DNA from 3 places in the Lysinibacillus sp. C5.1 genome. Region 3 is predicted to be linked to each of the others. Evidence: riboswitches for the same ligand, from Rfam matches in the RefSeq annotation. Region 3 holds a riboswitch; each other region holds the start of a gene.

Region 1 (4,218 bases), 1.5 Mb from region 3:
CGTGATGAGTTTGCAGGTCAAGATCGTTTTGATGCAGTGCATGGAGTAGATGTGCTAAAACAATTTTGCAACGATCATATCCATGTGTTTGGTTTTTCACGTGGAGGTATTATGGCGCTCTGGACAGCCATTTTACGGAAGGATATTACATCCGTTGTGACGTGGGCAGGCGTTTCGGATGCCACAGCTACATACTGGGAGCGAACCGATATGCGTCGAATGATGAAACGGGTTATTGGCGGGACACCTAATCGTGTTCCAGAAGCCTATGATGCACGCACACCTTTATTTCAAGTCGATCAGATTACAGCCCCAGTGCTAATTATCCACGGCTATCGGGATGAAAATGTAGATATTGAGCATGCAAGGCAGTTAGCATTTTACTTAGAAGATGCCAATAAAGTGTATGAAACTTGGTATGATCAACGTTTTGCCCACCAATATCCACCTGCCCAAAATCGTGAAACGGTTCGTGCATTATGCGAATGGATGAAGAAGCAGTGAAAATTGTTTGAGTGCCTGACACTAAAAAAAGACACTAAAAAAAGACACTAAAAAAAGACACTAAAAAAAAAGGGAACGAATACATCGTTCCCTTTTTGTATGCATTATTTTAATGGCCCACCAAGATTAGTGATTGCTTCAGAAACATTTGAGAATTTCTTGAAGTTGTCGTTGAATAGACCAGCAAGTTCAGCAGCTTTCACATCGTAAGCAGCTTTGTCTGACCAAGCATCACGTGGGTTTAGCACTTCTGTTGGTACACCTTCAACTGCTGTAGGGATGTGTAAACCGAATACAGCATCTTGAATTGTTTCAACATTGTTTAGTTTTCCGTCGATTGCTGCACGTACCATTGAACGAGTATAAGAAAGCTTCATACGGCTACCTGTACCGTATTCGCCACCAGTCCAACCAGTGTTTACAAGGAATACTTGTGCGCCATGCTCATCGATTTTTTGACCTAACATTTCTGCATAAACAGTTGCTGGAAGTGGAAGGAATGGAGAACCGAAACATGTAGAGAATACTGGTTCTGGCTCTGTTACACCACGTTCAGTACCTGCAAGTTTAGATGTGAAACCACTTAGGAAGTGATACATTGCTTGCTCTTTTGTTAATTTACTGATTGGAGGTAAAACACCAAATGCATCAGCAGTTAAGAAGATGATTGTTTTTGGGTGACCTGCAACAGATGGATCAACGATATTTTCGATATATTGGATTGGATAAGCAACACGTGTATTTTCTGTTAATGAACCATCATCGTAGTCGCAAACACGAGTTTCAGGGTCTACAGCTACGTTCTCTAGTACAGAACCGAAGCGGATTGCGTTGTAGATTTCAGGTTCTTTTTCAGCAGAAAGGTTAATTGTTTTTGCGTAGCAACCACCTTCAATGTTAAATACGCCGTTGTCAGACCAACCATGCTCATCGTCACCGATTAATTTGCGGTCAGGATCAGCAGATAAAGTCGTTTTACCAGTACCAGATAAACCGAAGAATAATGCTACGTCACCAGCTTCCCCAACGTTTGCTGAACAGTGCATTGATAAGATGCCTTGTTGTGGTAATAGGTAGTTCATAATACCGAAAATCGATTTTTTAATTTCACCAGCATATTCAGTACCACCGATTAGGATGATTTTCTTTTCAAGTGATACAATGATGAATGTTTCAGAAGCTGTACCATCAACAGCTGGATCTGCTTTAAAGTTAGGAGCTGAAATAATTGTGAAATCAGCAACGTGAGAAGCTAATTCTTCTTCAGTTGGACGGATAAATAATTGATGGGCGAAAAGATTGTGCCAAGCATATTCATTGATTACTTGAATACTTAATTGTGAATCTTTGTCAGCACCAGCAAAACCTTTAAATACAAATAATTCGTCACGTTCTTTTAAGTATTTAACTACTTTTACATATAAGTTATCGAACACTTCAGAAGAAATTGGTTGGTTTACTTTACCCCAGTCAATTTTATCTTTTGTGCTTTCTTCTTCTACCGTATATTTATCTTTAGGTGAACGACCAGTGTATTTGCCAGTTTCTGCACGAACTGCGCCATCTACTGTTAACATTGCCTCACCACGAGATGTAGCTTTTTCAGCTAATTGTGGTACTGAAAGTTGAACGTTAATGTTCCCGCCGTTTAATAATTCCTTCAGTTCGTTTGCAATTTCTACTGAATTCATCGATTAAATACCATCCTTTTTTATAGTATTCCCTTGAGTTTGAGGGAGTTTTTCTTAATTTCAAAAATAGTATAACACAATTGCTTTAATAATCTATACTAATTCAAAAATTATTTTCGAGTTTTAAATACTTTTCAACAAAACGACATAAAATAATTGACATTGTTCTACCTTTTACGTAAGATGAGGAATTGAACGGATACTCTTATCCCGAGCTGGTGGAGGGTCAGGCCCTGTGAAACCCGGCAACCTGCATGAACTATTTCACGACATGCGTTGGTGCCAACCTGATGCAAGGGGATACCCCTTGAACGATAAGAGTGAAAGGTTAGAAGTCATTATTCCTTTCCTCATGTTAAGTACACGTGAGAAAAGGATTTTTTTTATTTTTAAAATGAATGTAAAGGTAAGTATGTGCAATTCTTTCCTTATTATAATGACGGATCTTTCGAAATCCTCATGTTAAAAGCAACAACGGCTTGAGAGTTCAATCCTTTAGGAGCGGACTTGACATGGGTAATGAGTACCGTATTAATTTCGCAAATACTATTTGTAAGAGTAATAGGAGGAAAACCAAATGACAAACCGTCGATTGTTTACATCAGAGAGTGTAACAGAAGGACATCCCGATAAAATTTGTGATCAAATCTCGGATGCTATTTTAGATGCTATTTTAACAGAAGATCCTAATGCCCGTGTAGCGTGTGAAACAACGGTCACAACAGGCTTAGTATTAGTAGCAGGAGAAATTACTACTTCTACTTATGTAGATATTAAAGGCATTGTGCGTGATACAGTAGCAGAAATCGGCTATACACGAGGCAAGTATGGCTTTGATGCTGAAAACTTAGCTGTACTAGTCGCAATCGGAGAGCAATCACCTGATATTGCCCAAGGTGTAGACCAAGCATTAGAAGCGCGTGAAGGTTCAATGACAGATGCGGATATTGAAGCAATTGGTGCAGGTGACCAAGGATTAATGTTCGGTTATGCATGTAATGAAACACCTGAATTGATGCCTCTACCAATTAGTTTAGCGCATAAATTGGCTCGTCGTTTAACAGAAGTACGTAAATCAGGTGAATTAGCATATTTACGTCCAGATGGTAAAACGCAAGTAACAATTGAGTATGATGAAAACAATGTCCCTGTTCGTGTTGATACGATTGTTATTTCAACTCAGCATGATGAAGAAGCAACACTTGAACAAATTCAAGCAGATTTAAAAGCATTAGTAATTGCTCCAGTAGTTCCTAGTGAGTTATTAGATGCACAGACGAAATACTTCATCAACCCAACTGGTCGTTTTGTTATCGGTGGTCCAAAAGGAGATGCTGGACTTACTGGTCGTAAAATCATCGTTGATACATACGGTGGTTATGCACGTCATGGTGGTGGTGCATTCTCTGGTAAGGATGCTACGAAAGTGGACCGTTCAGCAGCCTATGCAGCACGTTATGTAGCGAAAAATATTGTTGCAGCTGGTTTAGCAGAACGTGCAGAAGTACAGCTTGCTTATGCTATCGGTGTAGCACAGCCAGTATCGATTGCCGTTGATACGTTTGGTACAGGACGAGTAAGTGAAAGTGAAATTGTAAAATGGGTTCGCGAACTTTTCGATCTACGTCCAGCAGGCATCATTAAAATGCTTGATTTACGTCGTCCAATCTATAAACAAACGGCTGCATACGGTCACTTTGGCCGTACAGATTTAAATGTACCTTGGGAAAATACGGACAAGGCAGATGCACTAAGAGAAAAAGCTAGTTTATAATCTGTTTTGTCAAGAACATTCGATTTGGTAATGAACAAACGTAAATGTTTTTTTGAAAGGGGCTAGCTAGTGGCCCCTTTTTATCTTGCCTTTCGCATTTCTTCTTACTTGCTGCTAAGTCGGGGAGTAATGCACCTTCTATTTAAATCGTGAAGGCAACTAGTGCTCTTTAATCGAGTGAAAGATTTAAGCGGACTTTACGTAAGTGATTGAAAAAATTCGCTTTCTTCCCGTACGTCTACATACAAG
Region 2 (4,218 bases), 650 kb from region 3:
AATACAGTAATAATATTGATGCCCTCTATCTTGGTATAATCTTGCATTAACTGAATAATGCGATGCCAATCTTCGCGCGCTAAAAAATGAAATAGGCCATGTGAAATGATGCAATCATACGTATCGCTAAACTGATATGTAATAATATCTTGAACATCTACCTGTAAATTATGTAGCTGGTGCGACGCTTTGTATCTATTTATTTTAGCAATACCTGCCTCTGAAATATCAATGGCTTCTACCTTAAACCCCAGCTGTGCTAAATAAACGGCATGTCTACCATCGCCACATCCTATATCTAAAATGCGTGCATCCGCTGGTAATTTTTTTGCCCATTCCACTACTTCCTCACTAGGATTACCAAAAGCGAAATGCGTATCTGCTAAGTACTCTTTCTCCCAAAATGGTTGCTGCACCATCTCAACCCCTCTGTCCAACTAGTTAAATTTTACGCACGCTATTTATTATTTAATAATTAACATATCCGTTTCATCAAATTCCCACGTATCTCCATATGCAACTTCCCAATAATAACCGTTGGGATCTTGGAAATAACCGCTATACCCTCCCCAAAACACCGTTTCAGGCTCTTTCACAATGTTTGCTCCAGCTTTTTTTGCTAGGGAAAAGATTGCATCGACTTCTTCTTTAGATTTTCCATTATAGGCAAGCGTAAAGCCCGTAAAGTCGGTGCCTGCTTTTGGTGGGTTTTCTTCATTTATATCCTTTGCTAATCGTTCTATAGGAAATAGAGAAATTTTTGTTCCTCCATTATTGAAGAAAATCACATCAGGATTTGTTTCATCTCCATAGACAACCACCTCAAAACCAAGCCCTTCACGATAAAATGCAAGCGACTCAACCATACTTTTTACACCCAATGTAATTAAATTTAAACGATTCATGCAATAACCCCCTTTTCTCAATATCTATTACTTATTCTATTTTTTTCTTTAATTCCCTTTAATGCAAATCATTATATATGCCTTATGCTCCGTCTTGAAAGAAGAACAGCCTCACACAAAACGTTATGTAACTACATAAGATACATAAGAGATTAGCAAATGGATGGGAGGAAATCCGCTGTATTACAATCCTTATCCGTATTATGTTTATAACCATTATCCAAATTGGGGAATGTCTATCCCACCTACACCCCATCATGTCCCTAGACAACTTGCCATGCCTACCACGACAACAAGCCCTTATCCGCCTATTAATACCATAAAGTTAAAGACGTCAGCAAAAGGGATGCAAACAATTATGCAACAAGTGCAATTACTGACAGAGAAAATTGAGGGTTCTGATCAATTTGCACATGATCTTAAAAACGCCGCACAGCTATCCAATCAAGATGAAGTCCAAAAACTTATTTCTTCTGCTGGAATTACAACGAAGTTTGAGGCGAAATATACGCCAGATAATATTCGTATTGTTTTGAGAGAAGGTGGGTGTTGTAGTTTAGCGTTAGTGTTATATTGGTGACTAAGAGACTTGCTATTTTCGTATCTATATATTCCGACAGAACTTATAAACAATAGATGATTATGCTAAAGTAGCTGGTATCACTCATTGGATTATGTGGAGTAAAAAGAAAAAATGCACCTACCCTATTGTTCAAATAGATATAACCAATTACGACATTTGAAAACATCCTCCATAGCATACATTAACGCAAAGCAAAAAAGTGTTAGATTGATTGTCGTCAATCTAACACTTTTTCTCTTGTGCCCCGGCTTCTACCGGCCTTAATGCTCTTCAGGTGTAAATGTTTTGCATCCTGTTTCTTCACTATTGGATGCCCGCTGACCTTTTTGACTAACAACGTAAATAGCCTCTGCAGTACATTTGTTTCCTGAACCCCAATACGTGCAGTTATTGACTTCACATAGAATCTGTTGTGCCATCGTATCACACCCCCCTCAAATCTATTTAAAATTATTCTAAATAATCACAGATAACATTTCAATAATTAAGCTAAAAATCAGGGTTATTTAACTACAATTTTCAAAATAATGCAAAATAAATATATTTACCGAATTATTAATTATTATATAAGATTTATATTAATTTGCTGATATTTCAAATTATTTGATATTTACTGACTATTGATACGTACATTATTTTTATATCACAAGGCATTCAAATATCTACTATATAGTTCCCACTAAAAAAGCACCCCGCATAGTCCTTGCAAGTGGATGGGGAAAATCCGCTATGTGACAATCCTTATCTATATTGCTATATTTATATCCATATATTCCTATAGAACTTGTAAACTATAGATGATTATGCTAAAGTAGTTGGTATTACTAATTCTGAAAATTCATATATTTTTCTTATCAAGAGAGATGGAGGGATTGGCCCTATGAAGTCTCAGCAACCAGTCTAAGGCATGGTGCTAATTCCAAGTGCGAGATTCGCAAAAGATGAGAAGATTGACTTCAGTTACATGAGAGTCCTCTTCTACAAGTAGGGCTCTTTTTTGTTTTTTTACACTACACATAGTCAGAGAAAGCGGGGAATAAAAATGACAAATGAACTTTTACAAGCACTGCAACTATTAAAATCAAAACAATGGGTTGACTTAACACATACTTTCGGACCTAACTCGCCACATTTCTTTATGTTTGATGATGCGAAGTTTGAAACGTTATTTTCCCATGATGATGGTTTCTTTGCACAACAATTTACGTTTCCCGGGCAATATGGTACACATATTGATCCACCCATTCACTTTGTTTCAGATGCACGCTACTTGGATGAATTAGCATTAAAAGAACTTGTTCTTCCACTTATTGTGATTGATAAGTCCAAGGAGGCCGCTTCGAACCATGATTTCACTTTAAGTGTACAAGATATACTCAACTTCGAAGCCGAATATGGAAAGATTGAAGCAGGAACATTTGTGGCACTGCGAACTGATTGGAGTAAACGCTGGCCGGATAAAGAATTATTTAGTAATAAAGACAAGGATGGTCACAACCATATTCCAGGTTGGGGATTAGAAGCTTTAACGTTTTTATTTACAGAAAGAAATATAAGTGCCATTGGTCATGAAACGTTTGATACAGATTCAGCGGCTGATTTCCGTAAAAATGGTACGTTAAATGGCGAATACTTCGTACTGGATCAGGATACATACCAAATTGAGCTAATGACAAACTTAGACAAACTACCACCAAAGGGGGCAGTCATTTTCAATATTGTGCCAAAGCCTGAAAAAGCATCTGGCTTCCCCGTACGCTCATTTGCTATTTTGCCTTAGTTACAAAAAAGCTGGAGCATAACTTAAAAAATTTAAGGAACAGAAGAAAGGTGTTCATAAATTTTGGCTATTAAACCTGCGCGTTAGCGAGGGTTACGACTTACTGTGCTGAGCGGAAAGCACCGCCGAAGCGGACAACAACGGTTCAACAAAAAAGTGTTAGATTGATTGTCAATCTAACACTTTTTCTTTGTATGTAGCTATCTACTACCCTCACTTCCTGCGGGGCTTTTTTCTCTCCATGTTCATCCCGCTAGAGTCGCCATTACCAATAGCAAAGATGGCATTTCTTTTTAGATCAACTGTAGTTTGCGCAAGGCGTAATCAATGCCGCCTTTATTCGATGCCATCGTGACCTCATCCGCAATATTTTTTAAGGCTACACTTCCATTGCCCATTGCAATACCATATCCAACTTGCTTTAGCATATCCATATCATTATCTCCATCCCCAAAAGCAATCGCCTCTTTTGGATGTAACTTGAAATAACTAAGTACAGCTTCAACAGCAATTGCTTTTGATACATCCTCTTGTAAAACATTCGTAATCATAGGATGCCATCTTTCAAACTTCAAATTTGGAAATTGTGTTCTATACTTTTTCTCTACCTGTTCATTTACATATAAACACATTAAGTAAACTTGCTCATTTAAAATATTTTTATTGACGGGCGGATATTGTCTTAAAGACAATGTCTCATTCATTGCCTTTAGTGTTGCAGGGTGCTGCACACTATTCATCGATAATTGTTCAGTGAAAAATGACAGGCTATTTTGATGGTCGTCAGCAAAAGCTTTAACACTTTGTACAATAGTTTGAGCGATGGGGCTGGCATAGATGATTTGTTCTCCGTGCCGAACATAAGCACCATTCGCCGTAATAAATGTATCAATACCTAATTTATGTAAATCCTGACACATAGATAGTGGTCTACCAGTTGCAGCGACTAA
Region 3 (4,218 bases):
AATAGCCAAATGCCGGCTCTTCATTGACAATCGCTTCGAATACAACTTGCATGCCAGGCTCTGCCAACACTTCATCCATACTCGTTGTCATTAAGTGAGCTGTGCCCGGAACACGTTCACGACTAGCATCCGTTACTAATATTTTTGCTACTTCTAACTCAATGCCTAATTTATGTTTTAGCTCTTCACGCTTTTCATTTAAAATATGATAAATCCCTTGACCTACAGTTCCAAATCCTAAGATCGCTGCCTTTATAGTTGCCATACTTGATTCCCTCCAACGTACATTTCTCCAGTTTTCTCTCTATATAAAGTTTGTGCCTACAAGCACATATTCAAATAATTCAAAATTTAACCTAAAGAAAATTGTAACGCAAATAAATCCATTGCACAAGAAAAATCTTTCTAGGATGGACATTTGTTTTCTCTAGGCGTGCAAAAGAAATCGGTTTCATTGCCTTTATTATACGTTTTTTTTATAAATCTATAATTTTTGAACAAATATTGACGATTCTTTTATAAAAAAAATGCCTTTCTTCTATTATATATGTACGAAGATACTACCTATAGAATGGCTGTCTTGAAAAGTCGAAATAAATTCAACAAATAACTTAGCACAACAAAAAGCTCATTCCCTATAGCAGTAGAGAATGAGCTAAAAAATATAAGGGAAAGTTAACTTGCTAGTAAAAATAATCGATAACGATATTGTGCTAAAGCTGATTGTACTAGTTTGATTTCTTCCTGTGTAAAGTTCGGTATGGCATATGTGCGCTCAATTAGTTGAAATGACCCATATTGTAAGTAATACTCTGTCGCAGGTAGCGCGATATGGTCTGTACCATGAACTTTATACTCTTCAAAAACTTCTTTTACAGTATAGCCTTCTTCTTTAGCATATACGATTTCTTCAAAAGCACTATGTCCAAAGGTTTGTTGCCATTTTGATTCAACTGTCGAAAGTAAGTATTGAATGGCCATATTATTTACAAAATGATGGCTTTCATTTAATTCATATATAAGATAAGCAGTTACATTTTGTGCACGATAAATATTTGCCATTGATAACACTCCTTTTTCGATCAGTTATGGAAAGCGAGAGTAGCTACTGGCTATGTAGCTACCCCCTTTCATGTATATATTCAAAAGTGGGGGAGCACTTATGAAAACAAGTTAGTTGTTTTCGCCTAATGAATGGCGGTGAAAGTTTAGTAACATCAACACTTTGTTCAAGGTTGGTAGCCTTTCGAACGTTTTACTTAATCCCTAGTATACAGCATGGCATTAACTAAGTCAACAATACTTATAAAATTACTAGGTATTATTTATAAAAAATTTCTGAAAACTCACCAAATGAGGTAAGGATTAATGTAGCAACGTTATACGCATTACCAAATGAGGCTTTTCGAATGAGAAAATACGTAAACGCTACAACATACATCTTTGTTTATCTAAATAGGTTATGCTTCTACTTTTTGTTCAGTAGTTGTTACTTGCGCAATAGCTTGTTCTAAATCTGCAATAATATCCTCAACTGCCTCTAAACCGATTGATAAGCGAATGAGCGACTCGGAAACGCCAGTTTGGATTAATTCCTCAGCAGATAACTGTTGATGAGTTGTAGACGCTGGGTGAATAATTAGTGATTTTGCATCGCCTACATTTGCTACGTGTGAAAATAATTTTACGCTGTCTATTAATTGACGGCCTGCTTCTCGTCCACCTTTAATGCCAAATGTAAGCACTGAACCGAAGCCATTTTTCAAATATTTCTTCGCTAAATCATGTGTAGCAAAATCTTCTAATCCATTATAGTTTACATACTCCACAGATGGGTGGTTACGTAAATATTCTGCAACTGCTAATGCATTTTCATTATGTTTAGGAATACGCAAATGAAGCGTTTCTAAACCTTGTAATAAGTTAAATGCAGCATCTGCACTTAATGTTGGTCCAAAATCACGTAGTAATTGCACGCGCAGTTTTGTGGCAAATGCAGCCGCTGCCGTATCAATACCGTATCGTAATCCATGATAAGATGCATCAGGTTCTGTAAATCCTGGGAATCTACCTTGAGTCCAATCAAATTTCCCCGCATCCACAACTACACCACCTAAAGTTGTACCGTGACCGCCAATCCATTTTGTCGCTGAGTGAACGACGATATCTGCACCGAAGTCGATTGGTGTTGAGCCATATGGTGAAGCAAAAGTGCTATCAATAATTAAAGGTAAACCGTTGTCATGTGCAATTGTAGCTACTGCCTCTACATCTAGCACTTTTAAGCTTGGGTTTCCGTAAATTTCAGCGAACACTGCTTTTGTCTTTTCATTAATGGCAGATCGGAAATTTTCAGGATTTGTTTCATCTACGAAAATTGTTTTAATACCGTAGTTTGGTAGTGTATTTGCTAATAAGTTATATGTTCCTCCGTATAAAGAACTTGCTGCTACGATTTCATCCCCTGCTCCTGAAAGATTTAAAATTGAAAATGCGATAGCTGCTGCACCTGATGAAAGTGCTACTGCTGCTGTACCGCCCTCCAATAAAGCGACGCGTTTTTCAAAAACATCTACAGTTGGGTTTGTAATACGTGTATAAATATTGCCCGCTTCTTCTAATGCGAAAAGACGTTGCGCATGAGCAGTGTCTTTAAATACGAAAGCTGTAGAACGGTACACCGGTACAGTTCGAGAGCCTGTCACTGGGTCTGGCTCTTGGCCACCGTGTAATAGTAAAGTTTCTGGTTTAAAATTCGACATGTTTTCTTCCTCCTAAATGGGTTTTTACGATGGTACCGGAGATGAGGAGGATTTATGTGAGAAAACAAAAACCCCCTTCAGTTAAGAAGAGGGTTGCGGTTGCAAGTTTTCCTCCCCTTATCTGCCAGATCCAAGTAAGAATCTGTAGGAATTAGCACCTTAGCAAGTTCGTCACTCACTGGTTGCCGGGCATCATAGGGCCTATCCCTCCGCCGCTCTTGATAAGAGTATGTGATTCAATTTCCATCGTTGTTACACAGTATAAACATAGACTTTTTTTCTGTCAACAGTAAAATTTATTTTTTTCTGAAACTTCTGTCTGCTCCTTTACGTAATAAGAACACATACACTATATAAAAATATAGTTTGAAAGGAGTATTTTTATGGTAAAAGCCATGATTATTTTTATTATTATTGGTTATCTAATCGGCTGTATTCATGGCTCTAAAGTGGCACAGTTTCTATCTGGAGTAGATTTAAAAAAGACTGGCCATGGCAATGCGGGTGCCTCAAACGCAACGCTTTCTCTTGGATGGAAATACGGCATATTAGTAGCACTTATTGATATAGGTAAAGGCGTTGCTGCCGTACTATGCGCACTTTACTACTTTACCTCCAATGCTTCACAATTTACTGAAGTACAAATGTGGTTATTAACCTATGCTATAGCTGCTAGTGTAATACTAGGTCATAACTTCCCGTTCCATATGGGCTTCAAAGGCGGCAAAGGAACTGCATCAATCATAGGCATATTGCTCGCTATTGATTGGAAAATTGCATTATTTGCACTTATGTTATTTGTCATTTTATCTTTAACAACAAATTATTTAATCATTGGTGTGCTTGTATTTTATATTGTTTTTTGTACAGCAACTTACTTATGGATACCTGGTATTGGACCAACAATGATTGCAATTGTTCTTTTTGGTATCGCGCTTATGTTGCATATTGAAAATATTAAACGGCTTATCCAAGGGACAGAGCCTAAAGTAACATCTGCCTTTAAAAAATAAACTTAAACAAATTAAAGCCTTGAGAGACAACAAACAAACTCTCAAGGCTTTTTTATATCATTATTTTGCAAATGATGGATCTTGCATTGTACCGTTCTTAGCTAAATTGACATGCCAAGAAAGCGCTTTTTCTAAAATATGTGGTGTATGGTGGCCGCCTGTTGCCTCGTTCGCTTCGTTAAAGTACGCCCATAATTGTTCCTTATAATCTGGATGCGCACAGTTTTCAATAATACGTCCTACACGCTCTTTCGGTGCTAAACCACGCAAGTCTGCAACACCTTGTTCTGTGACAATAATATCTACATCATGTTCTGTATGGTCTACATGCGAAACCATTGGTACGATACTAGAAATTTTACCGCCTTTTGCATACGATTTCGTCACAAAAATACCTAACCGTGCATTACGAGCAAAATCACCAGAACCACCAATCCCATTCA

What was found. A riboswitch is a leader RNA that binds a small molecule or an ion and turns the genes downstream of it on or off. The one in region 3 is predicted to bind S-adenosylmethionine.
Region 1: it holds a riboswitch for S-adenosylmethionine, as region 3 does, so the genes downstream of both, metK (methionine adenosyltransferase) here and I5435_RS01695 (O-acetylhomoserine aminocarboxypropyltransferase/cysteine synthase family protein) in region 3, are expected to answer to the same signal.
Region 2: it holds a riboswitch for S-adenosylmethionine, as region 3 does, so the genes downstream of both, I5435_RS21640 (cyclase family protein) here and I5435_RS01695 (O-acetylhomoserine aminocarboxypropyltransferase/cysteine synthase family protein) in region 3, are expected to answer to the same signal.

The regions. Positions count from the first base shown of each region.
Region 1 covers NZ_CP066226.1:3,550,762-3,554,979, reverse strand. Annotated here, with positions in the region: gene I5435_RS17300 (alpha/beta hydrolase family protein) at 1-504, shown strand, start outside; gene pckA (phosphoenolpyruvate carboxykinase (ATP)) at 609-2,195, opposite strand; SAM riboswitch class I at 2,398-2,516, shown strand; gene metK (methionine adenosyltransferase) at 2,773-3,969, shown strand.
Region 2 covers NZ_CP066226.1:4,398,132-4,402,349, forward strand. Annotated here, with positions in the region: gene I5435_RS21620 (methyltransferase domain-containing protein) at 1-416, opposite strand, end outside; gene I5435_RS21625 (VOC family protein) at 465-905, opposite strand; gene I5435_RS21630 (YuzC family spore coat inner layer protein) at 1,069-1,485, shown strand; gene I5435_RS21635 (DUF1540 domain-containing protein) at 1,749-1,907, opposite strand; SAM riboswitch class I at 2,337-2,436, shown strand; gene I5435_RS21640 (cyclase family protein) at 2,531-3,268, shown strand; gene I5435_RS21645 (Cof-type HAD-IIB family hydrolase) at 3,562-4,218, opposite strand, start outside.
Region 3 covers NZ_CP066226.1:352,438-356,655, reverse strand. Annotated here, with positions in the region: gene I5435_RS01705 (homoserine dehydrogenase) at 1-265, opposite strand, end outside; gene I5435_RS01700 (hypothetical protein) at 676-1,062, opposite strand; gene I5435_RS01695 (O-acetylhomoserine aminocarboxypropyltransferase/cysteine synthase family protein) at 1,461-2,762, opposite strand; SAM riboswitch class I at 2,877-2,990, opposite strand; gene I5435_RS01690 (glycerol-3-phosphate acyltransferase) at 3,146-3,775, shown strand; gene I5435_RS01685 (succinyl-CoA:acetate CoA-transferase ScpC) at 3,836-4,218, opposite strand, start outside.